Regions from separate parts of the Roseateles sp. GW821-FHT09B06 genome, predicted to be linked through region 1. Evidence: predicted binding sites of a transcription regulator. Region 1 holds the regulator's gene; the other holds the start of a gene.
The links. Region 1 encodes sigma-54, which starts transcription at its own class of promoters, with help from an activator protein. Its sites were predicted from a motif close to TGGCANGNAANCTGCTTT; they were not measured.

Region 1 (14,709 bases):
GTCACGACACCATGCTGCAGCCAGTTCGCGATGTGCTGGCTGGAGATGCGCAGGGTGGCGCGGTCCTCCATCAGGCCGATGCCGTTGATATCCGGCACCTTGGAGCAGCCGACGCCCTGATCGATCCAGCGCACCACATAGCCGAGGATGCCCTGGACGTTGTTGTCCAGTTCCTGCTGACGCTCGGCGGCGCTCCAGCCCGGCTCCTTGACGACGGGAATCGTCAGCAGCTTGTCCAGGATCTCCTCGCGCTGCGCGTCCGCGTCGATCTTCTCCAGTTCCCGCTGCACGACCGCCACATGCACCTGGTGGTAGTGCAGCGCATGCAGAGTGGCCGCGGTGGGCGACGGCACCCAGGCGGTGTTCGCGCCGGCCTTGGGGTGCGCGATCTTCTGCTCCAGCATCGCGGCCATCAGGTCCGGCATCGCCCACATGCCCTTGCCGATCTGGGCGCGGCCGCGCAGGCCGCAGGACAGGCCTACCAGCACATTGCTGCGCTCGTAGGCCTGTATCCAGGCGCTCGTCTTCATGTCGCCCTTGCGCAGCATCGGACCGGCCAGCATCGCGGTGTGCATCTCATCGCCGGTGCGGTCCAGGAAGCCGGTGTTGATGAAGGCCACGCGGCTGGCGGCGGCGGCGATGCAGGCCTTCAGGTTGACGCTGGTGCGGCGCTCCTCGTCCATGATGCCCAGCTTGACCGTGCTTTCGGCCAAGCCCAACAACTGCTCGACGCGGCCGAACAGCTCGGCGGCGAAGGCCACCTCGGCCGGGCCATGCATCTTGGGCTTGACGATGTAGATCGAGCCGGCGCGCGAGTTCCCCTTCCTCTTCAGGTCATGCAGCGCGATCGTCGTCGTGATCACCGCATCCATGATGCCTTCGGGGATCTCGGCCCCGCCGTCGAGCAGGATGGCCGGGTTCGTCATCAGATGGCCGACATTGCGCACGAACATCAGCGAGCGGCCGTGCAGCTTCAGCGCGCCGCCCTGCGGGGTCTGGTACTCGCGGTCCGGGTTCAGACGGCGCGTGAAGGTCTTGCTGCCCTTCGCCACCTCCTCGGTCAAGGTGCCCTGCTGGATGCCCAGCCAGTTGCTGTAGGCCAGCAGCTTGTCCTCGGCATCCACCGCGGCGATCGAATCTTCCAGGTCCAGGATGGTGGACAGCGCGGCCTCCAGCACGACGTCGCTGATGCCGGCGGCATCGCTGCCGCCGATGGCCGTGCCGCGGTCGATCCGAATGTCCAGGTGCAGGCCGTTGTGCACCAGCAGCACCGAACTCGGCGTCGCGGCCTCGCCCTGATAGCCGGCGAACTGGGCCGGATCGACCAGCCCGGTGCTGATCGCGCCACCCAGGCTCACCACCAGGCGGCCGTCCTCGACCTTGTAGCCGGTCGCGTCCTTGTGCGAGGCGCCGCCGGCCAGCGGCGCGGCCTGGTCCAGCACCTGACGGGCGAAAGCGATCACCCTGGCGCCGCGCACCGGGTTGTAGGCTCCTGCGCGTTCGGCGCCGTCGGCCTCGGGAATCGCATCGGTGCCATAGAGCGCGTCGTACAGCGAGCCCCAGCGCGCGTTCGCCGCGTTCAGCGCATAGCGGGCGTTCAGGATCGGCACTACCAGCTGCGGGCCCGCCTGCACGGCCAGCTCCGCATCCACATGGGCGGTCGTGGCCCGCACCTCGGCGGGGACCGGCACCAGGTAGCCGATCTTTTCCAAGAAGGCCCGGTAGGCCGGCATGTCGGAGATCGGCCCCGGGTGGGCGCGGTGCCAGCCATCCAGCTCGGCCTGCAGCCGGTCACGCTCGGCCAGCAGCGCGGCGTTCTTCGGCCCCAGCTCATGGGCAATGGCGTCGAAACCGGCCCAGAAGGCGGCGCTGTCCACGCCGGTGCCGGGCAGCACCCGGTCCTCGATGAAGCGGTACAAGGGCGTGTCGACTTGCAGACGGTGGCAGGCGGTGCGTGCGGACATGGAGAACTCCGGGCAGTAAATAAGAAAAGGGCCAGTTGACTGAAATTTATGCGAGAGCAAGCCCTTGATTCATGCCGTCAAAAGCATTGAATCCCTGATGTATTTGCACAAATCAGCGTCATGCACGCATCAATCCGCCGGCCGCACGCGCACAATCCCGCGCCATGGACCGACTCAAGCAGATCGAATCCTTTGTGCTGGTGGCCGCCAAGGGCAGCCTGACCGCCGCGGCCCAGACCGAGGGCGTGGCGCCGGCGGTGATGGGCCGGCGCATCGACGCGCTGGAGGAACGCCTGGGCGTCAAGCTCTTGGTGCGCACCACCCGGCGCATCACCCTGACCCACGAGGGCAGCGCCTTCCTGGAGGATTGCCAGCGCCTGCTGGTCGAGTTCGCCGATGCCGAGGCCAGCGTCAGCGCCGGCGGGCTGAAGGCCAGCGGCCATCTGCGCATCACCGCGCCGGCCGGCTTCGGGCGCCGCCATGTGGCGCCGCTGCTGCCGGAGTTCCTGGCCAGGCACCAGGAGCTGAGTGTCTCGCTGAATCTCAGCGACCGCGTGGTGGACATCGTCAACGAGGGCATCGACTGCGCGGTACGGGTCGGCGACCTGGTCGATTCCAGCCTGGTCAGCATGCGCCTGGCCGACAACCGGCGCCTGTGCGTCGGCGCACCGAGCTATCTGAAGCGTGCCGGCCCGCCCAAGCACCCGGCGGAACTGGCACGCCACCAGGCCCTGGGCCTGTCTTCCGAGGCCAGCCAGACCCGCGGCTGGGCCTTCATGGTCGACGGCGAACTGGTGCACTGGCGCCCCAGCGGTCGCCTCGACTGCAGCGACGGTCAGGTGCTGCACGACTGGTGCCTGGCGGGCCTGGGCCTCGCCTGGCGCAGCCTGTGGGAGGTCGAGGGCGACCTCCGGGCCGGCCGGCTGCAGGCGGTGCTGGAGGATTTCGCCGCGCCGCCCAACGGCATCTACGCCGTCGTGCCGCAGCGCAAGCACCTGCCGCTGCGGGTGCGCCTGTGGATAGACTTCCTCAAGCAGAACTACGGCAATCCCGCCTACTGGAACCGCAGCGACAACACCACGCCCACGCCATGACCCAGCTCGAAACCCTGCTCGCCGGCCTGCACATCCTGGCCATTCTCAGCCTGGTGGTCTTCCTCAGCAGCCAGGCGGCGCTGTGCCGCATGGAATGGATGAATGCCGCGGTGGTGCGGCGGCTGGCGCGGCTGGATGCGATCTACGGCGCCACGGCCATGGCCGTGCTGGCCACCGGTCTGGCGCGCGCCTTCTGGGGCTTCAAGGGCGGCGCCTGGTACTGGGGTCAGCCCTTGCTGCATGCCAAGCTGGGCCTGTTCATCGTGATCGGCCTGCTGTCGATCCAGCCGACGCTGCGCTTTCGCCGCTGGGTCAAGGCCCTGGATGCCAGCGGCGCCCTGCCGGCCGAGGCCGAGGTGAAGAGCACGCGCGCTCGCATCATGCTGCAGGCCCATCTGCTGATGCTGATCCCGATCGCCGCGGTGATGCTGGCCCGCGGCATCGGCACGCGCTGAAATGACAACAGCCCCTCGCGAGGGGCTGTTGCTGCATGAAGCCCGAAGGGTTCAGGCTTTCTTGCTCAGGCATTCCTTCATGAAGGCCTTGCGCTCGTCGCCGGTCTTGCCCTTGGCGTCGGCATTGCAGGTCTTCATCTTCTCCTGCTGCGGCGTGCCGGTGGCCGCGGCCGTGGCGGCGGGCTTGGCGGACAGGCATTCCTTCATGAAGGCCTTGCGCTCGTCGCCCTTCTTCTCGCCGGCATCCTTGTTGCAGCTGGTCATCTTGCTCTGTTGCTCGGTCGGCTTCTTGTCGTCGGCATGGGCCGCGCCGACGGCGGCGAAGGCCAGGGCCAGCAGGGCGATGAGGTGCTTCATGGTGAGGGCTCCTTCCTGATTGTTAGAGCATGGTTGGGGTCGGCGGATGCCGCGTCGATTCCAACACAGCAACGCGGCCCGCTCAAGCTCGGTTTACCGCCGTGCTGCGGCGAGCCACCGGATGTCTACAGGATGCGACGGGGATGCGCCAGCGCCTCATGCGCCGCATGCAGGCGCCGCACCAGCACCTGGATGAAGGCGCGGTCGAAGCGATGCTGGCATTCGGGGCTCAAGCCCCCCAGCGACTCGGGCGTGAAGGAGATCGTGGTGCAGATCTCGCTGACCTTGATGTCGGTGCTGTGGCGGCGCAGGTCGGGATTGGGTGCCAGATAGGCCATCTCGCCGACCGAGGTGCCCTTGCCGAGGGTGGCCACCAACTCGCCATCGCGGAACACCTGCACCTCGCCCTGGGCGATGATGTGGAAGCTGCTGCCCTCCTGGCCCTTCTTGTAGAGCGCGTAGTCGAGCGGGTAGCGCCGCCAGCGCGCGCGATGCACCACCTCCCACAGTTCCACATCGCCGAAGTCGGCGAAGAACTCCAGGTCGCGTAAAAGATTGAAACGCTCGGAGTCCTTGACCTCGTAGAGCCGCGCCAGCGGCACCAGCTGCCGCGACACCAGTTCCGAGAGCGCGCGGCCGAAAGCCTCCCAGTCGGCATAGCGCTCGCCCGGATGCTTGGCCAGCGCCTTCAGCACCACCGCGTCCAGCTCCGGCGTCACGCCGCTGCGCTGGCCCACCAACGAGGCCGGGGCCTGGTGGTAGATCTGGTGCATCAGGGCCATCTGGCTGGGCGCGTCGAAAGGCGCGCGGCCGGCCACCAGGTGGTAGAGCACCGCGCCCAGCGAATAGATGTCGGCCCGGCCGTCGACGTCGCCGCCCTCGATCTGCTCGGGCGGCATATAGGCCAGCGAGCCGACCCGGTGCACCTGGGTCTCGTCCGAGCGCAGGTTCAGCGCGCTGCCGAAGTCGCTGACCTTGACGTCGGTCACCTGGCCCTGGCTGTCCAGCACCGCCAGCAGATTGGCCGGCTTGACGTCGCGGTGGATCAGGCCCTGGCGAAACACATAGGACAGGGCCATCGCGCACTTGAAGCCCAGCTCGACGATCTGATCCAGCGGCAGCAGCCGGTCGCTGCGGCAGAAGCTCTTCAAGGTGACGCCCGGCACGTACTCCATCACCAGATAGGGGGTCTCCGGATCGGGCACCGCATCCAGGATCTGCACCACGTTCGGGTGCGAAAGCCGCCCGGTCAAGGCCGCCTCGGCGGCGAAGAAGCGGGTGCCGAACTGCCCCTCGGGGCCGCTGCGGCTGGTCTGCAACCAGGCGCGCACCCGCTTGATCGCCACCTCGACGCCCTGGAACTCGTCCAGGCCCAGGAACACATCGCTGGTGGCGCCCTCGCCCAGACGGCGCAGCACGCGGTACTTGCCGATATAGGCCGGCAGGTCGGCGCCGGCGGGCGGGATGGTGGTGGGCGAGCTGGAGTCCATGACCATGGCGGCCATCATATGCGCGCGTCGCGGGGGCGCAGTAACAGGCTCTTAGAATCCGCCTCATGATTCAAGCCAAGCAGGATTTGCTCGCCGCCCTGGGCGAGGCCATCCAAGAACTGAGCCCCGGCGCCGAGTTGGCGCCCGCTTTCGAGTCGCCCAAGCAGGCCAGCCATGGCGACTTCGCCTGCACGGCCGCCATGCAGCTGGCGCGCCCGCTGAAGAAGAACCCGCGCGAGCTGGCCCAGGCGCTGATCGAGGCGCTGCAGCGCCGCCCCGCCTTCCAGACCTGGGTCGAGGCGCTGGAGATTGCCGGCCCCGGTTTCATCAACATCCGCCTGAAGCCCGCCGCCAAGCAGGCCGTCGTCGCCGAGGTGCTGCGCGGCGGCAGCGGCTTCGGCGCGCAGGTGTCCAACGGCCAGCATGTGATGGTCGAATTCGTCTCGGCCAACCCGACCGGCCCGCTGCATCTGGGCCATGCCCGCCAGGCGGCGCTGGGCGATGCCATCTGCAGCCTGTTCGCCACCCAGGGCTGGGACGTCACCCGCGAGTTCTACTACAACGACGCCGGCGTGCAGATCGCCACCTTGGCCACCTCGACCCAGGCGCGCCTGAAGGGCCTGAAGCCCGGCGCCGCCGGCTGGCCCGAATCGGCCTACAACGGCGACTACATCCAGGACATCGCCGACGATTTCCTGGCCAGGAAGACCGTCAAGGCCGATGACCGCGAGTTCACCGCCTCCGGCGACATCGAGGACATCGACAGCATCCGCCAGTTCGCCGTCGCCTATCTGCGCCACGAGCAGGATCTGGACCTGCAGGCCTTCGGCCTCAAGTTCGACAACTACTTCCTCGAATCCAGCCTCTACGGCAGCGGCGCGGTCGAAGCCACCGTCGCCAGGCTGGAGGCCTCCGGCAAGACCTTCGAGGAAGGCGGCGCGCTGTGGCTGCGCAGCACCGACTACGGCGACGACAAGGACCGCGTGATGCGCAAGTCCGACGGCAGCTACACCTACTTCCTGCCCGACGTCGCCTATCACATCAACAAGTTCCAGCGCGGCTACACCAAGTGCGTGAACATCCAGGGCACCGACCACCACGGCACGATTGCCCGGGTGCGCGCCGGCCTGCAGGCGGCCAATGTCGGCATCCCGCAAGGCTTCCCGGACTATGTGCTGCACAAGATGGTGCTGGTGATGAAGGGCGGCCAGGAGGTCAAGCTCTCCAAGCGCGCCGGCAGCTACGTCACCGCCCGCGACCTGATCGACTGGACCAGCCGCGACGCGGTACGCTTCTTCCTGCTCAGCCGCAAGGCCGACACCGAGTTCACCTTCGACGTCGACCTGGCGCTGAAGCAGAACGACGAGAACCCGGTCTTCTACGTCCAGTATGCGCACGCGCGCATCTGCTCGATCATCCGCAACTGGGTGACGGCCGGCGGTGATGAAGCGCAGCTCGCCGGCGCCGACCTGAGCCGGCTCACCGCCCCGACCGAGGCCGCGCTGATGCTGAAGCTGGCCGACTACCCGCGCGTGCTGACCGGGGCCGCCGACGGCCTGGCGCCGCACGACCTGGCCTTCTATCTGCGCGATCTGGCCGGCGCCTTCCACAGCTACTATGCGGCCGAGCGCGTGCTGGACCAGGCGCCGGAGCTGACCCGCTCGCGCATCGCGCTGCTGGCGGCCACCCGCCAGGTGCTGCGCAATGCACTGGCCGTGCTGGGCGTCAGCGCGCCGGAGGCCATGTCGCGCGACGCGGCCGCCGCCGAAACCACCACCGATTGAGCGACTTTGAGGAGAGTGCATGTCTAAGGTCCGGGCCAGCCAGCGTGGCGGCTTCGTCCTCGGTTTGATCGTCGGCCTGCTGCTGGGCCTGGGCATCGCCCTCGGGGTGGCGCTCTACATCACCAAGGTGCCGATTCCCTTCGTCAACAAGGTGCCGCAGCGCACCGCCGAACAGGACGCCGAGGAAGCCGCGCGCAACCGCAACTGGGACCCCAACGCCAGCCTGGGCAGCCGTCCCGGCGCCAAGGCGGCCAGCGGCATGGTGGGCAGCCCCGCCCCCGTGACGCCGGCGGAGGCCCCGGCGGCCACGCCGGCGCCCGCGGCGCAGCCCATGGCGGCCAAGCCGGCCGCCTCGGCCCCAGCGACCAAGCCGGCAGCGCCGGCCACTGCCGGCGCACCGGCCGGCGACCCCTATGTCTACTTCGTCCAGGCCGGCGCCTTCACCCGCACCGAGGACGCCGAGGCCCAGCGCGCCAAGCTGGGCATGCAGGGCTTCAGCGCCAAGGTGTTCGAGCGCGAGCAGTCCGGCCGCCAGGTCTACCGGGTCCGCCTGGGGCCGCTGGACAGCCGCGACGAGGCCGAGGCGCTGCAGCGCCGGGTCGAGGCCGTGGGCATGGAAGCCAATCTCGTACGCGTGCAGCGTTGAGCGCCAACGCTTAGGATGCGCCCGGTCGAGTTCCCGTCGTCAAAGGATTTCAGATGAAGCGTCGCGATTTTTCCTCCGCTCTCGCCGGTGTGGTCGGCGGCTTGGCCCTGCCGGGCCTCGGCCTCGCCCAGGGCGGCCCGCAGGAAGGCAAGCATTACCAGCGCCTCTCCCAGCCCCTGCCCACCACACCCGGCAAGATCGAGGTGGTGGAGTTCTTCTGGTACGGCTGCCCCCATTGCTATACCTTCGAGCCGGCCATGGAGGCCTGGATCAAGCAGTTGCCGGCCGATGTCAGCTTCCGCCATGTGCATGTGGCCTTCCGTGCCAATGTGAAGCTGCACCAGCGCCTGTTCTACGCGCTGGAGGCCCTGGGCAAGGAAAAGGAGCTGCGCGCCCGCGTGTTCAGCGCCCTCCACCGTGAGAACAAGGGCCTGGACAGCGTCAAGTCCATGACCGAGTTCCTGACCCCGCTGGGCGTGGACGCCACGAAATTCACCGAGGCCTACAACTCCTTCGGCGTGCAGACCAAGTGCCAGCAGGCCGAGAAGCTCAGCGAGGCCTACCGGATCGACGGCGTGCCGGCCCTGGGCATCGGCGGCCGCTTCTGGACCTCGCCCTCGATGGCCACCGGCGGTGTGGCGATGAACGAGATCCAGTCGGGTTTGCGGGCGTTGGAGACCAGCAACTTCCTGATCGAACGCCTGCGCAGCGGCAAGGCTTGACGCGCCTTCGCCCGAATCCGGGGCTAGAATGGTCTGCAAGAACTGTGCCGCAATGACCATCAAGCCCCTCCCCTTTCGCTTGACCCTGACCGCCCTGGCCCTGCTGGCTGCGGGCTGGGCCCCCTGGTCCCTGGCGGCCAAGGCCGACCGGGACAAACCCGTCATCGTCGACTACGACCGCGGCGGGCTGGACCTGGTCAAGCAACGCACCGAGCTGGGCGGCAACGTGGTGCTCAGCAAGGGCAGCATGGTGATGCGCGCCGAGCACATGGACGTGCGCGAGACCAGCGATGGCTACTACCAGGCCTACGCCAGCGGCACCGCGGCCAAGCAGGTGACCTTCCGCCAGGCGCGCGACGTGTCCGGCGAGTTCATCGAGGGCTCGGCCGACCAGGTCGAGTACGACACCCGTTCCGACACCATGCGCTTCATCGGCAATGCCGTGATGCGCCGCGTGCGCGGCACCTCGGTGGCCGACGAGGTGACCGGCGCGGTGATCAATTACGACAACCGCTCCGAGGTCTTCAGCATCGAGGGCGGCCAGAGCTCGCCGCATCCGGCGGGCCGCGGGCGCGTGGTGCTGATGCCGCGGGCGGCTTCGGCCCCCGAGCCGGCCGCCTCGGCGCCGGGCCTGACCTTGCAGCCCAGCATCACCCTGCTGCCGCGCAAGCCCTCATGAGCGCCGCCGCCCCGCAGACGGCTCCCGTCAGCCGCCTGGAGGCCGAGGGCCTGCAGAAGAGCTATGGCGTGCGCAAGGTGGTCAAGAACGTCCACCTCGACGTGCACAGCGGCGAGGTGGTGGGCCTGCTGGGGCCCAACGGCGCCGGCAAGACCACCAGCTTCTACATGATCGTCGGCCTGGTGCGGGCGGACGCCGGCGAGATCCGCATCGACGGCCAGTCGGTGCAGCGCCTGCCGATCCACCAGCGCTCGCGCCTGGGCCTGTCCTACCTGCCCCAGGAGGCCTCGATCTTCCGCAAGCTGACGGTGGAGGAGAACATCCGCGCCGTGCTGGAGTTGCAGCGCGACGCGCAGGGCCGCGCCTGGGACAAGGCGCAGATCAGGCAGGCGCTGGACAGCCTGCTGGGCGAGCTCTCGATCGAGAAGCTGCGCGACAGCCCGGCGCCGGCGCTGTCCGGTGGCGAGCGCCGGCGCGTCGAGATCGCGCGCGCGCTGGCCACCCAGCCGCGCTTCATCCTGCTGGACGAGCCCTTCGCCGGCGTCGACCCGATCGCGGTGCTGGAGATCCAGCGCATCATCCGCTTCCTGAAGAGCCGCGGCATCGGCGTGCTGATCACCGATCACAACGTCCGCGAGACCCTGGGCATCTGCGACCGCGCCTACATCATCAGCGAGGGCGCCGTGCTGGCCGAGGGCACGCCGCACGAGATCGTCGAGAACGCCGACGTGCGCAAGGTCTATCTGGGCGAACATTTCAGGATGTAGCCGATGAAGCCCCCACGCTCACTCCGTTCACTGCCCCCCGCGGGGGCGCAGGCCGGCCTCGGGACGGCCCTGCGCCCGGCCTAGCCGATGAAACCCTCCCTGCAGGTTCGCCTCAGCCAGCACCTGGCCCTGACCCCTCAGCTGCAGCAGTCGATCCGGCTGCTGCAGCTCTCGACCCTGGAGCTGAACCAGGAGGTCGAGCAGATGCTGGCGCAGAACCCGCTGCTGGAGACCGACGAGGAGTTCGCCGACGCTCCGCCGCCCGAGATGCCGGAGCCACGCCAGAGCAGCAGCGCCGAAGACGGCGCCGGCAGCAGCAGCACGCCCGACGCCGACGCGCCGCAGGACGAGATACGTGCCGAGGACTTCGGCACCACCGAGCGCGAGGACTGGGAGAACGGCACCGAGCGCGACGATTTCGACGGCATCCGCGAACTGCCCGGCAATGCCTCCGGCAGCGGTGGCGACGAGGACGGCGAGCGCCCGGAGCAGGAATCCCCGGGGCTGAGCCTGCAGGAGCATCTGAATCTGCAGCTGGCCGGCATGATGCTGAGCCCCGAAGACCGGGCGGCGCTGCGGGTGTTGATCGAGTCGCTCAACGAGGATGGCTATCTGGAAGACAGCCTCGAGGAACTGGCCGAAGCCCTGACGGGCCCCGAGGCCGATCCCGAGACGCGCGAGGAACTGCTGGACCGGCTGCGCTGCGCGCTGAAATGGCTGCAGAGCCTGGAGCCGGCCGGCGTGGGCGCACGCGACCTGCCCGAATGCCTGCTGCTGCAGCTGCGCGCCCGGCCGCGCAGCGAGGCCCAGGCGGTGGCCATCCTGATCTGCAAGCAGCACCTGGAACTGCTGGCCAAGCGCGACCTGAAACGCCTGATGAGCCTGACCGGCGCCGACGAGACCCTGCTGCGCGAGGCCCAGGCCCTGATCACCGGCCTGGAGCCCAAACCCGGCCGCCCTTTCGCGCATGGCCAGGCCCAGGTGGTGGTGCCGGACGTGATCGTGCAGAAGGTGGGGCGCGAGTTCCGCGTCATGCTCAATCCCGAGGTGGCCCCGAAGCTGCGCATCAACGAGCTCTACGCCCAGGCCCTGCGCGCCACGCGCGGCGGCGTCAGCAACACGCCGCTGGGCGGCCAGCTGCAGGAGGCGCGCTGGTTCATCAAGAACATCCAGCAGCGTTTCGACACCATCCTGCGCGTCTCGCAGGCCATCGTCGAGCGCCAGAAGGGCTTCTTCACGCATGGCGAGCTGGCGATGAAGCCGCTGGTGCTGCGCGAGATCGCCGACGAGCTGGGCCTGCACGAATCCACCATCTCGCGCGTGACCAATGCCAAGTACATGGCGACGCGCTTCGGCACCTTCGAGCTGAAGTATTTCTTCGGCTCCGGCCTGTCGACCGAGGCCGGCGGCAACGCCTCCAGCACCGCGGTGCGCGCGCTGATCAAGCAGTTCGTCGCCGCCGAGGACGCGGCCAAACCGCTGTCGGACAGCGCGCTGTCGAACATGCTGGAGGAGCAGGGCATCCAGGTGGCACGCCGCACCGTGGCCAAGTACCGCGAGGCGCTCAAGATCGCGCCGGCAAACTTGCGCAAAACCATGTAGCCCGGCCGACCTGGGACAATACGGGCCTGAACCCTCGCGCCCCAGCCATGTCCCAGAACGAAACCCTGCACCTGTTCCTGTCCTGCCCCAGCGGCGTCGAGCCCTGGCTGGAGGAGGAGGTGCGGGCCATCCTGCCCAAGACCCATGTCGAGGCGCTGCGCGGTGGCGTTGCGGTCAAGAGCGATGCCGACGGGGTGATGAAGCTCAATCTGGAGAGCCGCCTGGCCCAGCGCGTGCTGATCGAGCTGATCGACGGTCCCTACCGCCACGAGGACGACATCTACGCGCTGGCGCGCAAGATCGACTGGACGCGCTGGATCACCCCCGCCAACACGATACGCGTCGACGTCACCGCGCAGCGTTCGCCGCTGCAAAGCCTCAACTTCACGACCTTGCGCGTCAAGGACGCGATCTGCGATGTGCTGCGCGACGCCACCGGCGAACGCCCCAGCGTCGACACCCGCTATCCGGACCTGCCGGTGGTCATGCATGTGGGCCCCGAGTACGCGACGATCTATGTCGACAGCTCGGGCGAGCCCCTGTTCAAGCGCGGCTGGCGCGAGGACAAGGGCGACGCGCCGCTGAAGGAGACCCTGGCGGCCGCGATGCTGGCGGCGGCCGGCTGGAAGGGCACGCCCGAGAGCGGCGGCGCGCTGCACGATCCCTGCTGCGGCTCCGGCACCATCGCGGTGGAGGCCGCGCAGATCGCCTGCGGCATGGCCGCCGGCATGCAGCGCCGCTTCGCCTTCGAGCGCCAGCTGCCCTTCCAGCCGCTGCGCGCACGCTGGCAGCAGATCAAGGCCGCGGCCAAGGCGCGCGAGCATGCGCCGGCCGTGCCGATCTACTGCAGCGACGTGGCCTTCCGCATGGTCGACTTCGCGCGCCGCAATGCCGAGCGCGCCGGCGTGGCCCAGTACATCCAGTTCAACGGCGGCGACGCGCTCGAGCGGCCGGCGCCGCAACTGGCCGATGGCATGCCCGGCACCGTGATGATGAACCCGCCCTATGGCGAGCGCATCGAGGTGCGCGGCAAGGCCGCGGCCTATCGCGACGCCTCCGGCTCCGAGCAACGCGACGCCGACGACGACTTCTTCCCCCGCCTGGCCGCGCATTGGAAGCGCGCCTACACGCAGAATCCGGCCGGCTGGACCGCCTGGCTGCTGTGCCCGGACATGAAGCTGCCCAGCAAGATGCGGCTCAAGGAATCGCGCCGCATCCCGATGTGGAACGGGCCGATCGAGTGCCGCATGTTCCGCTTCGACCTGGTGGCCGGCTCGGCCCGCAAGGACAAGCCGAGCACCGACTAGGTGCCTAGCGAACCGCCGACAGCGCCAGCCACCCGAGCACCGCCAGCGGCGCCGTGTCGGCGCGCAGGATGCGCGGCCCCAGGTTCATGGCCAGGAACCCGCAGGCGCGTGCGGCCTCTTCCTCGGCCGGACCGAGCCCGCCCTCGGGACCGCTGAGCACCAGGGTCTCGTCGGCCGCCGTCTGCGCACCCAGGGGCTGGGCCGCGCTCGGGCTCAGCAGCCAGCGGCGCTGCCGGGGCGCATCGAGCGGGGCCAGGTCCTGCAGCCAGGCCGCCAGCGTGCGCACCGGCGCGATCCGCGGCACGACGGCGCGCCCGCTCTGCTCGCAGGCCGCGATGGCCACGCCCTGCCAGTGCGCGACCTTCTTGTCGGCCCGCTCGGCATTCAGGCGCAGCACCGAGCGCTCGCTCATCAGCGGCTGGATGCGGGCCACCCCCAGCTCGGTGGCCTTCTCGACCAGGCCGTCCATGCGGTCGTTCGCCGGCATCGCGAGGGCCAGCGTGACCGCCTGCGCCAGCTCGCGCCGCACCGGCTGGCGCGACTGCAGCCGCACGCGCACCTCGCTGCGCCCCATGGCCAGCACCTCGGCCTGCCAGTCGTCGCCCGTGCCGTCGAACAGCAGCACCGGGCTGCCGGGCTGCAGGCGCAGCACCTGGACATGACGGGCCGCGGCGGGCGGCAGGCTGAACTCGCCGGCCTGGGCGAGCGGCTGATCGACATAGAAACGCGGGGGCATGGTCGTGATGATTCAACTTCTCAGGGCCGCAATGCTGACACAAGCTGGCAGCAGCAGGGCCTAAGAATCACGCCTCCCCGCACAAGACCCACAGGAAGGACAGCGCATGAACATGAAGACCTATCGCGGCAGCTGCCATTGCGGCCAGGTACGCTTCGAGGCCGATCTCGATCTGAGCCGGGCCAGCGGCCGCTGCAACTGCTCGATCTGCAGCAAGACCCGCACCTGGAACCAGCTGGGCCGGCCCGAACAGCTGCGCGTGCTGGCCGGCGAGGAGCAGCTGAACGACTACCAGTTCGGCTCCTGCAGCGGCCACCACCTGTTCTGCCGGCATTGCGGCGTGCGGCCGTTCGTGCGCGGCCATCTCGACATCCTGGGCGGCGACTACATCAGCATCAATCTGGCCTGCCTGGACGACGTGGCGCCGGCGACGCTGGCCGCCATTCCGATCGGCTATGCCGACGGGCTCAACGACAACTGGCACCAGGCGCCGGCGCTCACCAGCTATCTGTGAGCCCGGCCCTCAGGTCCGCAGCCCGAGCGCCTGGCGCAGCAGCCGGGCCGCATCGTCGCCCTTGCCCTGCTGCACCCGCTCGACCAGCGACAGCGCCAGCCTCTGCAGCTCGGCCAGGTCGCGGCATTGCTCGATCTCCAGCACGAACTTGTAGCCCTTCATCAGGCCCAGCTGCTTGGAGGCCTGGCCGCTGAGCAGGGCATAGAGCTGCTGGTAGTCGAGCGGGGGCAGTTCCGCGGCGGCGGCGGGCGCCGCCACGCCCACGTTCAGGTCGACATCGGCGCCGCGCGAAGCGATCAGCCCCTGCTGCAGCAGGAAGGCCAGGTCGGGCTCGGTCACGCCCTGCACCAGGCTCAACCATTGCCGCGCCGGCTTGGTCGCGTCCAGCACCAGCAGCAGATTGCGGGCGCTGCGCGACAGCGGCAGCGCGCGCGCCTTGATCTCGGCGCGGCCCGCGTCGGTCTTGCTATAGCTCTGATCCAGCATGCATTTGTCTCCTCCGCATGGCTTGACGCAAGCCTAGTCCTTCAGCGGCCGGGACGCGCGCCGGGAGTCTCAGTTTTTGTCGCGTAGTTCACGCCGCAGTATCTTG
Region 2 (14,709 bases), on a different contig from region 1:
TGCACGAGGCCCGCGCCGGCGACCCGCAGGAACGCGCGATGCTGGCCCACGAGGGCTGGCTGGGCCAGCGCCTGGCCGAGGCCGGCGGCCTGGTGCGCGCGCATGAACCCGTCGGCGCCAGCGCCTTCTACCTGCTGTTCGACTGGCATGGCGGCCGCACGCTGGAGCAGTTGCTCGACCAGCGCCCCGCCCTGCCCGAGTTCCTGGCGGCCGCCGCGGCCCTGGCCCAAGCCCTGGGCCGCCTGCACCGCGCCGGCGTCGTGCATCGCGACATCAAGCCCGCCAATGTGCACCTCGGCGACGACGGCCAGTGGCGCCTGCTGGACCTGGGCGTGGCCCTCTCGGGCCGCGAGCCCGAGGCACTGCGCGAGCTGCACGCCGGCACGCCCAGCTACATCAACCCCGAGCAATGGGCCGAGCCGCCCCATCAGCAGCTCGCGGCCGATGCCGGCAGCGACCTCTATGCACTGGGCGTCACCCTCTACCAATGGCTCACCGGCCACCTGCCCTACGGCGAGATCGAGCCCTACCAGCGCGCGCGTTTCCGCCGCGACCCGGCCGCGCCCTCGCGCACCCGGCCCGAGGTGCCGATCTGGCTGGACCATCTGCTGCTGAAGGCCGTCAATCGCGAGGCCGGCCTGCGCTTCGAGACCGCCGAGGAGCTGCTGCTGGCCCTGGAGCGCGGCGCCTCGCGGCCGCTGCCCGCCCCCGGCAGCACGCCGCTGGCGCGGCGCAACCCGCTGGTGCTGTGGCAGCTGGGCCTGGCGCTGTCCGGCCTGCTCAACCTGCTGCTGATCTACTGGCTGCTCTTTCTGCCCAAATAGGCGGCGGCCGCAGGCCGCTTTGTCATTCATGCTGGAGCCCCCTCCCGGAGGGGGTCCGGGGGAGCCCCATGTCCGGCCCGACGGGCCGAGCGCGCCCGCCGCGCTCGGCCCAGGTCCGGGTCCAGCGGATCTGCATCACGCGCATCACGCCCAGCATCAGCACGGCGAACACGGCGAAGGCGACGAAGCCCCACAGATAGGTGCCGGCATGCTGCTTGGACAGGCCCATCAGATTGGGCACCAGGCCGCCGCCCAAGGCACCGATCTCGCCGATCATCGAACCGGCCACCGCGGTGGCCGCGGGCCAGCGCAGCGGCACCAGCTGGAACAGCGCGCCATTGCCGGCGCCCAGGGCCGCGAAGCAGACGATCAGCAGCAGCGTGGTCAGCACCAGCGAACTCCCGGCCAGCCCGACCAGTACCAGGCCCAGGGCCACCACCACCAGCACCACGGTCAGCGTGTTGACGCCGCCCCAGCGGTCCGACAGCCAGCCACCGATCACCCGCACGGCCGCCCCCATGAAGGCAGCGAGCATCGTCAGCTGGCCGGCCTGCACCTTGGAGACGCCGAACTGGTCGTAGTAGTAGGTGGGCAGGAAGGTGGTCAGGCCGATGAAACCGCCGAAGGTCACGCCGTAGATCAGGCTGAAGGCCCAGCCGTCCTTCTCGAACAGGCAGGCCACATGCTCGCGCAACGAGGCATGGGCGTCGACATCGGGCGGTTCCTTCGCGAACACGATCATCACCACCATCGGCAGCAGGATGGCGCCGGCCGCCAGCGCATAGACCGTCTGCCAGCCATAGGCCTGCGCCAGCGGCGGCGCCACCAGCACCGACACCGCCGTGCCGACATTGCCCGCCCCCACCAGACCCATGGCCAGGCCCTTGTACTGCGGCGGATACCAGCCCGACCCGAGGCTCAGCGCCACGCCGAAGCTGGCGCCGGCGATGCCCAGCAGCACGCCCATGGCCAGCAGGTCGTCGAAGCTCTTGACCATGAAGAAGCCGTAGAGCATGGCCACCGCGATCAGGCCCATCTCGACCAGGGTGGCGTTCTTGCGGCCGATGTACTGCGACAGCAGGCCCAGCGGAAAGCGCATCAGCGCGCCGGCCATGATGGGAATCGACAGCATCAGGCCCTTCTGCGCCGGCGTCAGCCCATAGGCCTCGCTGATGAAGGGCGCCAGCGCGCCGTTCAGCACCCAGATGCAGCAGGAGAAGGAGAAGTACAGGAAGGCGGCGAACAGCGTGGGGCTGTGACCCGACTGCAAGAATCTCTGCGAGAAGACTGCCATGGCGGTGCGCTACAAACGACAAAAGGCCGCGTCAAGCACCGGGCTTGGCGAGGCCAGAACAACGGGATGGATCACCGCAGCGCGGTGAAGATGAGGTGGCGGGAGCGCGGGCTCCTGCCGATCGCGGCGCGTCGTTGCGCCACACCCTGCTTCTCGCAAGCAACGTGCCAGCCGGGCGCGGGCCGCACGGCCCGGCTCCTGCTTTATGCTGCGCCGCACCGCCAGGAAAACAAGTCCCGCCTCTGTACGCGCTATGCCCGAGCCCACCGATCTACCCCGGCGCGTCCTGCTGCTCGGCCCTTCCGAAACCCCGCTGCCGGCCTGGGATTGCACCGTTCTGGTCCGCGCCGGGCGCCACAGCTTGGTGCAGGATGCACGGGAAGCGGCCGCCGACGCGCTGCTGCTGTGGCTGCCCGACGGGGCGGCGCTGGATGCCTGGCTGGACGCCTTGGATGGCCTGAAGCCCGAACTGCCGGGCGTCTGCATCGCGCCGGGCGCCAGCGCCGCGCAGCAGCAGCGCGGGCTGGCGCTGGGCCTGCAGGTCTGGCTGGAGTCGGCCCCTGCGGCCCCGGAGCTGCAGGCCCAATTGCGCTGGGCCATATGGCAGGCGGACCGGCAGGCCCGGCGCCTCGCCGCGCTGCAGGCCCAGCTGGACGAGCGCAAATGGACCGAGCGGGCCAAGGGCCTGCTGATGAACGCCCGCGAGATCGACGAGGACAGCGCCTTTCGCCTGCTGCGCGAAACCGCCATGCATGCGCAGCTGCGCCTGGGCGAGGTGGCACGTTCGGTGGTGCAGGCCGCGCAGTTGGCCGAGGCCGTCAACCTGGCCGGCCAGCAGCGCATGCTGAGCCAGCGCCTGGTGAAGCTGATGGCCCAGCGCGCCGCCGGCCTGGAGGCCAGGCGCGCCAAGACGCTGCAGGACGAATCGGCCGCGCGCGTGGATGCCAATCTGGCGCGCCTGCCGGCCCTGCTGCCGGCGGCGCTGGACATCGCGGGCTTGAACCAGGCCTGGGCCGCCTTGCGGCCGCTGTTGACGGGCAAGCCCTCGGCCGCGGTGCTGGGCCAGGCCGATGCGGCGGCCGAAGCGCTGCTGGTGCTGTCCGAGCAGTTCACCAATGCCATCGAGGCGGCCGGCGCTGGCAGGCCGCTGCGTCTGGTAAATCTGTGCGGACGCCAGCGCATGCTGAGCCAGCGCCTGGCCAAGGAGGCCCTGCTGGCTGATCTGCTGCCTGGCCGCGACCCGGCCCTGCTCAGCCAGTTGCTTAGCGGCTTCGAGAGCGGCCTGGCCGAGCTGGAGGCCGCGCCGCTGGCCAGCCCCGCGATCCGCGCGCTGCTGGACGAGGTGCGCGAGGAATGGCTGCGCCTGCTGCGCAGCCTGCGCGATGTACAGGGGCCGGAGGCCGCGGCCGGGCTGGCGCGCAGCAGCGAGGTCTTGCTGAGCCGGCTGGACATGCTGACCGCCCAGTATCAACAGAGCCTGCAGCTGATACTTGGCTGAGCCGCCGTCGGCTCAGGCCGCCTGCTTCTCCACATGCGCATGGCGCTTGTAGAGGAAGTCGATCACCGCCTTGCGCGCATGCACATAGACCGGGTCCTCGGCCAGCTCGACCCGGTTGCGCGGGCGCGGGATCGCCACCGGATAGATCTCGCCGATCGTGGCGGCCGGCCCGTTGGTCATCATCACGATGCGGTCGGACAGCAGCACCGCCTCGTCCACGTCGTGGGTGACCATCACCACGGTGCTGTGGGTGCGCGCGACGATCTTCAGCAGCTCGTCCTGCAGATGGGCGCGGGTCAGCGCATCCAGCGCGCCGAAGGGCTCGTCCATCAGCAGCACCTTGGGCTCCATGGCCAGCGCGCGCGCGATGCCCACGCGCTGCTTCATGCCGCCGGAGATCTCGTGCGGGCGCTTATGCATCGCATGGCCCATGCCCACCAGTTCCAGCGCCGCATCGGTGCGCTCGGCCAGTTGGCGCTTCATCTCGCGGCCGCCGAACACCGACTCGACGCCCAGGTAGACGTTCTCGAAGCAGCTCAGCCAGGGCAGCAGCGAGTGATTCTGGAACACCACCGCGCGCTCGGGGCCGGGCTCGCGGATCTCGCGGCCATCGCAGATCAGCGCGCCGCTGCTGGGCTGCAGCAGGCCGGCGATCAGGTTCAGCAGGGTGCTCTTGCCGCAGCCCGAATGGCCGATCAGCGTGACGAACTCGCCGCGCTGCACGTCAAGATGGATGTCGCGCAGCGCATGGAACTGGCCCTTGCGGGTGTTGAACCGCATCTCGGCGCCCTGCACTTCGATGAATGGCTTGTTGCTGCTCATGGCTTCAGTCCTCATACGAAAAATGCTTGGCAATGCTCATCAGCGCCCACTCGAGCAGCAGGCCGACGATGCCGATCACGAAGATCGCGATGATGATGTGCTGGACGTTGAGGTTGTTCCACTCGTCCCAGACCCAGAAGCCGATGCCGACGCCGCCGGTCAGCATCTCGGCCGCGACGATCACCAGCCAGGCCGTGCCCACCGAGAGGCGCACGCCGGTCAGCATATAGGGCAGCACCGCGGGAAACAGGATCTTGCTGATGATCTTCCACTCGCTGAGCTTGAGCACCTTGGCCACGTTCAGATAGTCCTCGGGCACGCGCTGCACGCCCACCGCGGTGTTCACCACCATCGGCCAGATCGAGCAGATGAAGATGGTCCAGATCGCGGCCGGGTTGGCGCTCTTGAACACCAGCAGGCCGATCGGCAGCCAGGCCAGCGGCGAGACCGGCTTCAAGAGGCTGATCAGCGGCGAGACCATGCGGCTGACGAACTCGAAGCGCCCGATCACGAAGCCCAGCGGGATGCCCACCGCCGCGGCCAGCCCGAAGCCCAGGGCCACGCGCTGCAGCGAGTTCAGGATGTTCCAGCCGATGCCCTGATCGTTCGGCCCCTTGCTGTAGAAGGGATCGGCGAACAGCTTGACGGCGGCATCGAAGGTGGCGGCCGGCGTGGGAAAGCCTCCGCCGCCTTTCTGCGTCAGCAGGGCCCAGACGCCGATCAGCAGGGCCAGGCCCAGCACGGGCGGCAGCACCCGCATCCAGAAGCCGTTGAGGTCGACGCGGCGCCGGACCTTGGGCGGCGCTGCCGGCTCGGTCACCGGCTCCATGACGGGCATCGCGGGCATCGCGGCAGGCATGGCGACGGCGACCGGCGCGCTGCCGTGCTCGCGAGGGGAATGGAAGACTGCGCTGACCATGGTGCTGAACTCCTCTTCAAGCCTTCACTTTGAAAGAATCGGCGTACTTCGCGGGATCCCTGCCGTCCCAGACCACGCCGTCGATCAGCCTGGAACTGCGCAGGGTGTCCTTGGGCACGCTGACCTTGAGCTGGCTCGCCGCCTCCTTGTAGAGCTCGGTCTGGTTGACCTGCTTGGCCACGGCCAGATAGTCGGGGTGCTCCTTCAAGAGGCCCCAGCGCTTGTGCTGGGTCAGGAACCACATGCCGTCGGACAGCCAGGGGTAGCTGACCGCGCCGTCGTTGAAGAACTTCATGTGGTTGGGGTCGTCCCAGGTCTTGCCCAGGCCGTTCTGGTAGCGCCCCAGGATGCGCTGGTTGATCGCGTCGACGCCGGTGTTCACATAGCTCTTCTCGGCGATGGTGTCGGCCATCTTCAGCTTGTTCGCGAGGCCCGCGTCGATCCAGCGCCCGGCCTCCAGCACGGCCATGATCACGGCGCGCGCGGTGTTGGGATATTTCTTGACGAACTCGCCGGTGCTGCCCAGCACCTTCTCGGGATGGTCCTTCCAGATGTCCTGGGTCGTCACCGCGGTGATGCCGATGCCGTCCATGATGGCGCGGTGGCCCCAGGGCTCGCCGACGCAGTAGCCGTCCATATTGCCGACCCGCATGTTCGCCACCATCTGCGGCGGCGGCACGGTGATGACCTTGGCGTCCTTCATCGGATTGATGCCGACGCTGGCCAGCCAGTAGTACAGCCACATCGCATGCGTGCCGGTCGGGAAGGTCTGGGCGAAGGTGTATTCGCGCTTCTCCGCCGCCATCGCCTTGGCCAGCGAGGCGCCGTCCACCGCGCCCTTGTCGGCCAGCTTCTTCGACAGCGTGATCGCCTGGCCGTTGTTGTTCAGGGTCATCAGCACGGCCATGTCCTTCTTCGGACCGCCGACCCCGAGGTGCACGCCGTAGATCAGGCCGTAGAGCACATGGGCCATGTCCAGCTCGCCATTGACCAGCTTGTCGCGCACGCCGGCCCAGGAGGCCTCCTTGGTGGGGATGATCTTGATGCCGTACTTCCTGTCGAAGCCCAGCACCGAGGCCATCACGACCGAGGCGCAGTCGGTCAGCGGGATGAAGCCGATCCTGACCTCCTCCTTCTCCGGCTTGTCCGAGCCGGCGGCCCAGACCCGCGGACTCAGGCCGCCCACGGCCGCCGCCGCCGCGCCGCCTACCAAGAGCTTGCGACGCTCCTCGCTCATGAGCCCCTCCTTTGCCACAGCACGCATGAAAACCTCCGGAAGACACAAAAAAAAGGCGCCGCGATCGAACCCCACCCGCGCGCGGGTGCAGCAGATCGGACGCCGTTGTCCTAGAACCTTTGAAGAGCGAGGCCCACGCCGTTGCGGGCCTCGTCCCTCATTCAGCAGAAAGCGTGCCAGCCCGCTGCAGCCCGAGCTCGTCGGTTTTCGCACTGTTTGCTGGCGGCGACCGCGCCAATTTGGTGCCAATCGCCCGGGCCGCGCCTCAGGAAGGGCGCAGCAGGTCCTGCGCCTCGATCACGCGCTCGGCCACCTCGGCCAGCGGCACGCCGCGGTCCATGGCCAGGCGGCGCAGGCGCTTGTAGGCCGCGTCCTCGTCCAGGCCCTGCTCGCTCATCAGGATGCCCTTGGCGCGCTCGATCGTCTTGCGCGCGCTCAGCTGGGCCTGGGCACGGCCCAGTTCCTGGCGCAGCGCCAGGTCCTGCTCGAAACGGGCGATCGCCACCTGCAGCACCGGCGCCAGGCGCTGGGTCTGCAGGCCGGCCACCACATAGGCGCTGACGCCGGCCTTCAGCGCGCGCCGCACGGATGAGTCGCCGCCGTCCTCGGAGAACACCACCACCGGGCGCGGCATCTGGCTGTTCAGCAGCGCCAGGTTCTCCATCGTGTCGCGGGTCGGCGACTCGCTGTCGACGATCACCACGTCGGGCTTGAGGCGCAGCACGCAGTCGTGGATCAGGGTCGCCGAATCGATCACGCCCACCACCTCGCAGCCCAGGCGCGACAGTTCCTGCTGGATCAGCTGGACGCGATGCGCGCCGTCGTCGATCAGCAGAATGCGCAGGCCTTGGGCATTGGCGGGGGCGGCGTCGGGCGAGCGGGACATAGTGTGAGCCGTTGGTCATTGCTGCGATGCAATATTCATGCCGCCATCCCGATGCAAATTGACGTTTACGTAAACGTCAACCAGCCCCTAGAATCCGTGCCAGGTAACTGATACAAGCCAGCAAACAGCCGGCGAGCCCCGCGCCGCCGATGGAGACAAGCCATGACCGACCTGTCCGCCGAGTACAAGGCCCTGGCCGCGTACCGCCCCACCCACAAGGTGCGCTTCGTGACCGCCGCCAGCCTGTTCGACGGCCATGACGCCGCGATCAACATCATGCGGCGCATCCTGCAGGGCATGGGTGCCGAGGTGATCCACCTGGGCCACAACCGCTCGGTCGACGAGGTGGTGAACGCCGCGCTGCAGGAGGACGCCCAGGGCATCGCGATCAGCAGCTACCAGGGCGGCCATGTCGAATACTTCAAGTACATGGTGGAACTGCTGCGCGCGCGCGGCGGCCAGAACATCCAGGTCTTCGGCGGCGGCGGCGGCGTGATCGTGCCGGCCGAGATCCGCGACCTGCACGAGCATGGCGTGCGCATCTACAGCCCCGAGGACGGCCAGCGCATGGGCCTCGCGGGCATGATCGGCGAGATGGTGATGCGCTGCGACCGCGACCTCTCGGCCGAGGCGCCGAGTTCGCTGGCCGCGATCCAGGGCCATGGCGAGGCCGCCTGGCGCGCACTGGCCCAGCTGATCACGGCGCTGGAGAACCGTCAGGTTCCGGCCGAAGGCCAGAATGGCAAGGACGGCGATAGCCGTGCGCGGGAACCGCGCATCGATGCCGCGCTGGTCGCCGAGCTGCAGGCCGCCGCGAAGGACATCCAGACCCCGGTGCTGGGCATCACCGGCACCGGCGGCGCGGGCAAATCGAGCCTCACCGACGAGCTGATCCGCCGCCTGCGCCTGGACCAGGGCGATGCCCTGCGCGTGGCCGTCATCTCGATCGACCCCTCGCGCCGCAAGAGCGGCGGCGCGCTGCTGGGCGACCGCATCCGCATGAACGCGATCGGCCCCTGGAACCAAGGCCCGCGCGTCTTCATGCGCAGCCTCGCAACCCGCGACTTCGGCAGCGAGATCTCGCAGGCCCTGCCCGATGTGATCGCCGCGGCCAAGGTCGCGGGTTTCGATCTGGTGATCGTCGAGACCTCGGGCATCGGCCAGGGTGACGCCGCCATCGTGCCGCATGTGGACGTGCCGATGTATGTGATGACGCCGGAGTTCGGCGCCGCCAGCCAGCTCGAGAAGATCGACATGCTGGACTTCGCCGAGTTCGTCGCGATCAACAAGTTCGACCGCAAGGGCGCGCTGGACGCCTTGCGCGACGTGGCCAAGCAGGTGCAGCGCAACAGGGAGGCGTTCACGAAGCGCCCCGAGCAGATGCCGGTGTTCGGCACCATGGCCAGCCGCTTCAACGACGACGGCGTCACCGCGCTGTATCAGGCGCTGAAGCCGCGCCTGGCCGAGCTGGGCCTGAACTTCGGCGAGGAAGGCCGCCTGCCGCTGGCCGACACCCGCCACAGCACCCACCAGACCCCGATCGTGCCGGCCGCGCGCAGCCGCTACCTGGCCGAGATCGGCGACACGGTGCGCGGCTACAAGCGCCAGGCCCGCGAGCAGGCCCGCATCGCCCGCGAGGCCCAGCAGCTGCGTGCCTCGATCGCGATGCTCAAGGCCGCCAACCCCGAGAAGAACGGCGCCGTCGCCGCCCTGGGCGAGCTGGCCCAGCAGCGCGAATCGGCGCAGGACAAGGTGGCCGCCAAGCTGATCGCGCAATGGCCGGACATGCAGAAGGCCTATGCCGGCGACGAGTATGTCGTGAAGATCCGCGACAAGGAGATCCGCACCGCGCTGGTCTCCACCAGCCTGTCGGGCACCAAGATCCGCAAGGTGGTGCTGCCCGCCTACGAATGCCATGGCGAACTCTTGAAGTGGCTGCTGCTGGAGAACGTGCCGGGTTCGTTCCCCTACACGGCCGGCGTGTTCGCCTTCAAGCGCGAGGGCGAGGACCCGACGCGCATGTTCGCCGGCGAGGGCGATGCCTTCCGCACCAATCGCCGCTTCAAGCTGGTCAGCGAGGGCCTGCCGGCCAAGCGCCTCTCGACCGCCTTCGACTCGGTGACGCTCTACGGCGCCGACCCCGATCCGCGACCGGACATCTACGGCAAGGTGGGCAACTCCGGCGTCAGCATCGCGACCTTGGACGACATGAAGGTGCTGTACGACGGCTTCGACCTGTGCAACCCCAGCACCAGCGTGTCGATGACGATCAACGGCCCCGCGCCCTCGATCCTGGCGATGTTCATGAACACCGCGATCGATCAGAACCTGGCGAAGTTCAGGGACGACAACGGCCGCGAGCCGACGCAGGACGAGGCCGCCAAGATCAGGGACTGGGTGCTGGCGAATGTGCGCGGCACCGTGCAGGCCGACATCCTGAAGGAGGACCAGGGCCAGAACACCTGCATCTTCTCGACCGAGTTCTCGCTGAAGGTGATGGGCGACATCGCCGAATACTTCGTGCACCACAATGTGCGCAACTTCTACTCGGTCTCGATCAGCGGCTATCACATCGCCGAGGCCGGCGCGAACCCGATCTCGCAGCTGGCGCTGACGCTCTCCAACGGCTTCACCTTCGTCGAAGCCTATCTGGCGCGCGGCATGCATATCGACGACTTCGCGCCGAACCTGAGCTTCTTCTTCAGCAACGGCATGGACCCCGAGTACACGGTGCTGGGCCGCGTGGCGCGCCGCATCTGGGCCGTGGCAATGCGCGACAAGTACGGCGCCAACGAGCGCTCGCAAAAGCTCAAGTACCACATCCAGACCTCGGGCCGCTCGCTGCACGCGCAGGAGATCGCCTTCAACGACATCCGCACCACCCTGCAGGCGCTGATCGCGATCTACGACAACTGCAACTCGCTGCACACCAATGCCTACGACGAGGCGATCACGACGCCCACCGAGGAAAGCGTGCGCCGCGCGATGGCGATCCAGCTGATCATCAACCGCGAGTGGGGCCTGGCCAAGAACGAGAACCCCTCGCAGGGCGCCTTCATCATCGAGGAGCTGACCGAACTGGTCGAGGAGGCGGTGCTGGCAGAGTTCTCCGCGATCGCCGACCGCGGCGGCGTGCTGGGCGCGATGGAGACCGGCTACCAGCGCGGCCGCATCCAGGAGGAGAGCATGCATTACGAGATGCTCAAGCACACCGGCGAGTACCCGATCATCGGCGTCAACACCTTCCGCAATCCGCATGGCGACCCGGTGCCGGAACACATCGAGCTGGCCCGCTCCACCGAGGACGAGAAGCAGAGCCAGCTGACGCGCCTGGCCGATTTCCACCAGCGCCACGCGGCCGAAAGCCCGGCCATGCTCAAGCGCCTGCAGCAGGCCGTGATCGAGAACCGCAACGTCTTCGAGGTGCTGATGGACGCGGTGCGCGTCTGCTCGCTGGGCCAGATCACCAGCGCCCTGTTCGAGGTGGGCGGGCAGTACCGGCGCAGCATGTGAAGGCCTAACGCTCGGCCCTGCGCCAGGAGGAGGTCTGACCACGCACAAGGCTTCCCGCGGGAGGCCTTTGTCATGGGCGCGGGAACAGCATCAGGGCTTCGCTGCTATGCGCCGTGGATGCGCCTTCAGCTCGAACCGCCACTCCGCGTTGCCGGGCGGCGGCCTCAGTGAGGCAGGGCGCGGATCGGTCATGGCGACCTACAGGTACTTCTTCAGAATGACCTGCTTGCGGTCCGGTGCGGCGGCAATCACCGCCTGTGCCTCGGCGATCTGCTGCTCCAGCTTGCGCACTTTGGCGACTAGGCGTTTCTGCTCGGGCAGAGGCGGCACAGGCACCGTCATGTTGCGCATGACCGTGGCATTGATGTTGGCCTGATTGATCGCTTTGGCGGCCTTGCTGCGCGCCTCCGCCAGAAATGCGGGGGAATTCATCATCAGCACCAGGAACTCGGGCAGCACCTTCTTCGGGTCTGGCACCACACGCACCAGGTACGAGGCGAAGCAGTAATCACCTTCAAGATCGAACAGGCCCGACTTGCCCACATGCTCGATGCTGTTGGTGCGGTTGAAAAGAATGTCGCCCTTGTTCAACTTGAGCTTGGCGAACTCGTCAGGCGAGATGTCTGCGTACTTCATCTGCCCGCCATCCACCATGCGCCGCTGCGCGATCTCGTTCATGCGGAAGATCTTGTAGCCGATGCCGGATTCATTCATCTTCTCGGACAGGCCGTATTGCACTTCTAGTGCAAGCTTCTCCACAGCAAGCATGGGAAGTCCGGCCGCCAGCACCTCGGTGGCCACGGCATCAAGCATCGTCAGCGCCGATAGCGCTGCAGCTTTTGCCTTCGCCACGTCCCCATCAACCAGCGCCATCGCTTGCACCGCTTGCTGCTGAACCGGGAGCGGAGGAACGGGAACCGCCATTTCCGCGTAAAAAGTTTCAGGAACTCGACGGTGGCCGCTGGAACCAGTCATGGCACTGGCAGCAGCCTCCCGAACACTGGCGCGATTCAAGTATGCAAACGCGAACTCTGGTAGCAACTCGCTCGCTCGCGCACGCACGACATGGAATTCAGAGCTGCCAAAGGCCACCCCATTGCTCAAACCCTGCGCCAGCGCACATTTCCCGTTCTCCATGCACGGTGTGATCTTGGCCAGGATGATGTCGTTCTCCGCAAAATAGGTGTAACTGCCCTTGATCAGACTGGCTAGCGGCCGTTCTGCCTTGTGAGTGATGTATCCCTCCTCACTGACAGAGGCCATGTCTACGAAAGACACCATGGTGCCACCGTCCAATTCTCGGACCTCGCGCTTGGAGGGGTTGAGCATTGCCAGTTCTCGAAGCGGTCGCTTGGGCCATTTAGTTACCAGCTCAACCACCTTTGCTGTGGCCAGACTGAATTGCTTCTCGAACACCGGCCGCGAGAAATCCAGCATATCCACCAGTCGCAGCGGTTTGACGAACTCGGCCAGAGCGGCATCCGGCATCACCGCGCCTGACGAGAACGCCGCAGCGATCAAGGCATTGAGCTTGGCCGGGTTGGCGCGGTCGGCCTCGTCGTACAGCCGCGTCAGATGCCGCCCCGCCGCATCCTTCATCAGCTTGATGCCTTCGTCGCCCTTGGCCGCGCTCCAGTCGTAGCCCAGAAAGGCCTTCTGCGCCTTGCCGTCGGCCGGCGCGCGGATCACCAGCACCGGGTGGGGCTGGTCGCTGGCCATCACAAAGTGGTAGAGCTTGTCGCGCTCAATGGCCTGCACCAGGGCCAGGTAGCGCTTGTTCAGCTCTGCCTCTTGCTCGATCGCGCTCAAGGCTCTGAAGGCTTTTTGCTTGGCCAGCCTGTCCACCTCGGCGCTGTCGTTGAACTTCTGCTTGTAGACCTCGAAATGGTCGTGCTGCGCCCAGGAGCCACCGGCCACGCCCTGCAGCAGGGTGCGATAGTCGGCCGGCGGCACGCCGATGTGGGCAGCGTAGGCGTCGATCAGGTGCGCGTCCTGGTAGACGGGCTGGTTCTCATCGGCGGCGAACCACTCGGCCACCCGGCCACGCAGATGCTCGGCGGTGTCGGGGGCGGTGGGCTTGCGGCGCAGGAAGAGCGTGACGGTATTGGTGCCGGTCTTGCCGAAGGTAGCGCTGCCCAGTTCGGCAATGGCCACGATGTCGAAGTATTGCAGCAGGATCTCGCGCGCCCGCACGTAGGTGCCATTGGCGTTGGACAGCACTGACGAGGGCAGGATGATGCCGGCCACGCCACCGGGCTTGAGCAACTGCTTGGCACGCTCCAGGAAGAAGGTTTCGATGCTGTTTGCAGTGTCGAGCTTGTCCACCGTGTCGGTGAGCGTGTAGGCGGCGCGCTCGGTCTCGGGCAGAGTTTCCAGGAATCCACGCACGCTGAACGGCGGATTGGCCACCAGCACATCAAAGCTGCCGTCCTCGATGCCGGGGTAGGCCGTGTGCTGCTTTACCAGGGCATCGCCGTAGCAGATGTTGATGTCTTGCTGTCCGTACATGAAGGCCGAGACCTTAGCCACCTTGGACAGGCGGTACTCCTTCTCGATGCCGTAAATGGCCTGGTGCCAGGGCTTGGCGTCGGCAATGCCGTGCTGGGTCAGCAGCGGCTTGAGCTGCAAGGCCAGTTCGTTCAGGAAATGGCCAGCGCCGCAGGCGTAGTCGATCGCCTTGATGGGCTGCGCGCCAGGCTTCACCAGCGCCGCCAGCGGCAGGCTCATCAGGATGAAGCGACAGATGGGCATGGGCGTGAAGTATTGACCCTCGCTCTGCTTCACGCCCTGGTCGAGAAAGCCCTCGAACATATCGCCCAGAAACTGGTTGTGGCTGCCAGGGTGGCTCAGGCGGATGTCCTGCCACATCTGCAGGATGCGCAGCAGCACCTCGGCGTTCTGGTAGAACAGCTTCTCGTTGTGGACGTCGATGAACGAGAAGTCGTTGTTGGTAAAGAACTTCTGCTTCCTGAACAAGTCCCAGACTGCCTGCTGCGTGGCGTCAGGGTTCTGCTTGACGAAACGCAGCGCGTTGTTTACCGCATCCTGGTTGATGTAGGTGATGCTCTCACCCAGGAAGCGGCCCATGCCAGCCTGGTAGAGCTGCTGCAGGCGGTCCAGCAGTTCAAAGTGCGTGTCATAGGCCACGCCCTTCCAGTAGAACTTGAGATCGTCGGGGTTCTCGGTCTCGTCCACGAGCTTGCAGAGGAACAGGTTCACGAGCTTGTCGAATGCGTTCTCGCGGCCGGACACGTTGTGCTGGCGCAGGATGGTGGCAAACGCGTGGTACTTGCTCTGCTGATCGTCGGCCGAGATGGTCTGTAGATCGGCCAGTGTGTATTTTTCCTTGCCGATCTGGTAAGGCTGGATGTTTTCTTCGAAGAGGCCGCGCGTGGTGTAGTCGAGCTTGTAGGTATCGCGCCAGACCGCGAAACGCTCCTTCACGTCGGTGGCGCCGCGGAAGCTCTTGAACAGCGGGTTGTCGGCCAAGTAACGGTCGTTGTCGCGATGGGCGATCAGATGTGTGGTGTAGCGCAGCGCATCGCCATCAAGATCAGCGGTATAGAGACACAAGAACGAGGTTTCGCTGATCTGCTGGGCATAGCTGAAAAGTTGATCACCGTCTTGCAGGGTCTTGGCCCAGGCGCGCTTGAACTCGGCGCCTGCAGTCTTGCACTCGATCAGCAGCAGTGGCTTGCCGAGCTTGTCCTTGACCA

Region 2: a site for sigma-54 is predicted at 6,756-6,773, ahead of AC07OQ_RS18870 (CmpA/NrtA family ABC transporter substrate-binding protein). Genes of this name have one in related genera too.

What each region holds. Positions count from the first base shown of each region.
Region 1 is NZ_JBWKPM010000040.1:1,847-16,555, reverse strand. Features, by position in the region: gene AC07OQ_RS22830 (malate synthase G) at 1-1,964, opposite strand, end outside; gene AC07OQ_RS22825 (LysR family transcriptional regulator) at 2,129-3,058, shown strand; gene AC07OQ_RS22820 (DUF2214 family protein) at 3,055-3,513, shown strand; gene AC07OQ_RS22815 (PsiF family protein) at 3,565-3,870, opposite strand; gene AC07OQ_RS22810 (serine/threonine-protein kinase) at 3,996-5,366, opposite strand; gene argS (arginine--tRNA ligase) at 5,426-7,144, shown strand; gene AC07OQ_RS22800 (SPOR domain-containing protein) at 7,164-7,790, shown strand; gene AC07OQ_RS22795 (thiol:disulfide interchange protein DsbA/DsbL) at 7,844-8,512, shown strand; gene lptA (lipopolysaccharide transport periplasmic protein LptA) at 8,565-9,191, shown strand; gene lptB (LPS export ABC transporter ATP-binding protein) at 9,188-9,958, shown strand; gene AC07OQ_RS22780 (RNA polymerase factor sigma-54) at 10,046-11,560, shown strand; gene AC07OQ_RS22775 (THUMP domain-containing class I SAM-dependent RNA methyltransferase) at 11,608-12,867, shown strand; gene AC07OQ_RS22770 (16S rRNA (uracil(1498)-N(3))-methyltransferase) at 12,872-13,603, opposite strand; gene AC07OQ_RS22765 (GFA family protein) at 13,710-14,117, shown strand; gene AC07OQ_RS22760 (hypothetical protein) at 14,127-14,603, opposite strand; gene AC07OQ_RS22755 (long-chain-fatty-acid--CoA ligase) at 14,673-14,709, opposite strand, start outside.
Region 2 is NZ_JBWKPM010000025.1:15,094-29,802, reverse strand. Features, by position in the region: gene AC07OQ_RS18895 (bifunctional protein-serine/threonine kinase/phosphatase) at 1-824, shown strand, start outside; gene AC07OQ_RS18890 (MFS transporter) at 847-2,118, opposite strand; gene AC07OQ_RS18885 (type IV pili methyl-accepting chemotaxis transducer N-terminal domain-containing protein) at 2,372-3,616, shown strand; gene AC07OQ_RS18880 (ABC transporter ATP-binding protein) at 3,629-4,438, opposite strand; gene ntrB (nitrate ABC transporter permease) at 4,443-5,357, opposite strand; gene AC07OQ_RS18870 (CmpA/NrtA family ABC transporter substrate-binding protein) at 5,374-6,594, opposite strand; gene AC07OQ_RS18865 (ANTAR domain-containing response regulator) at 6,860-7,480, opposite strand; gene icmF (fused isobutyryl-CoA mutase/GTPase IcmF) at 7,643-10,993, shown strand; gene AC07OQ_RS18855 (N-6 DNA methylase) at 11,192-14,709, opposite strand, start outside.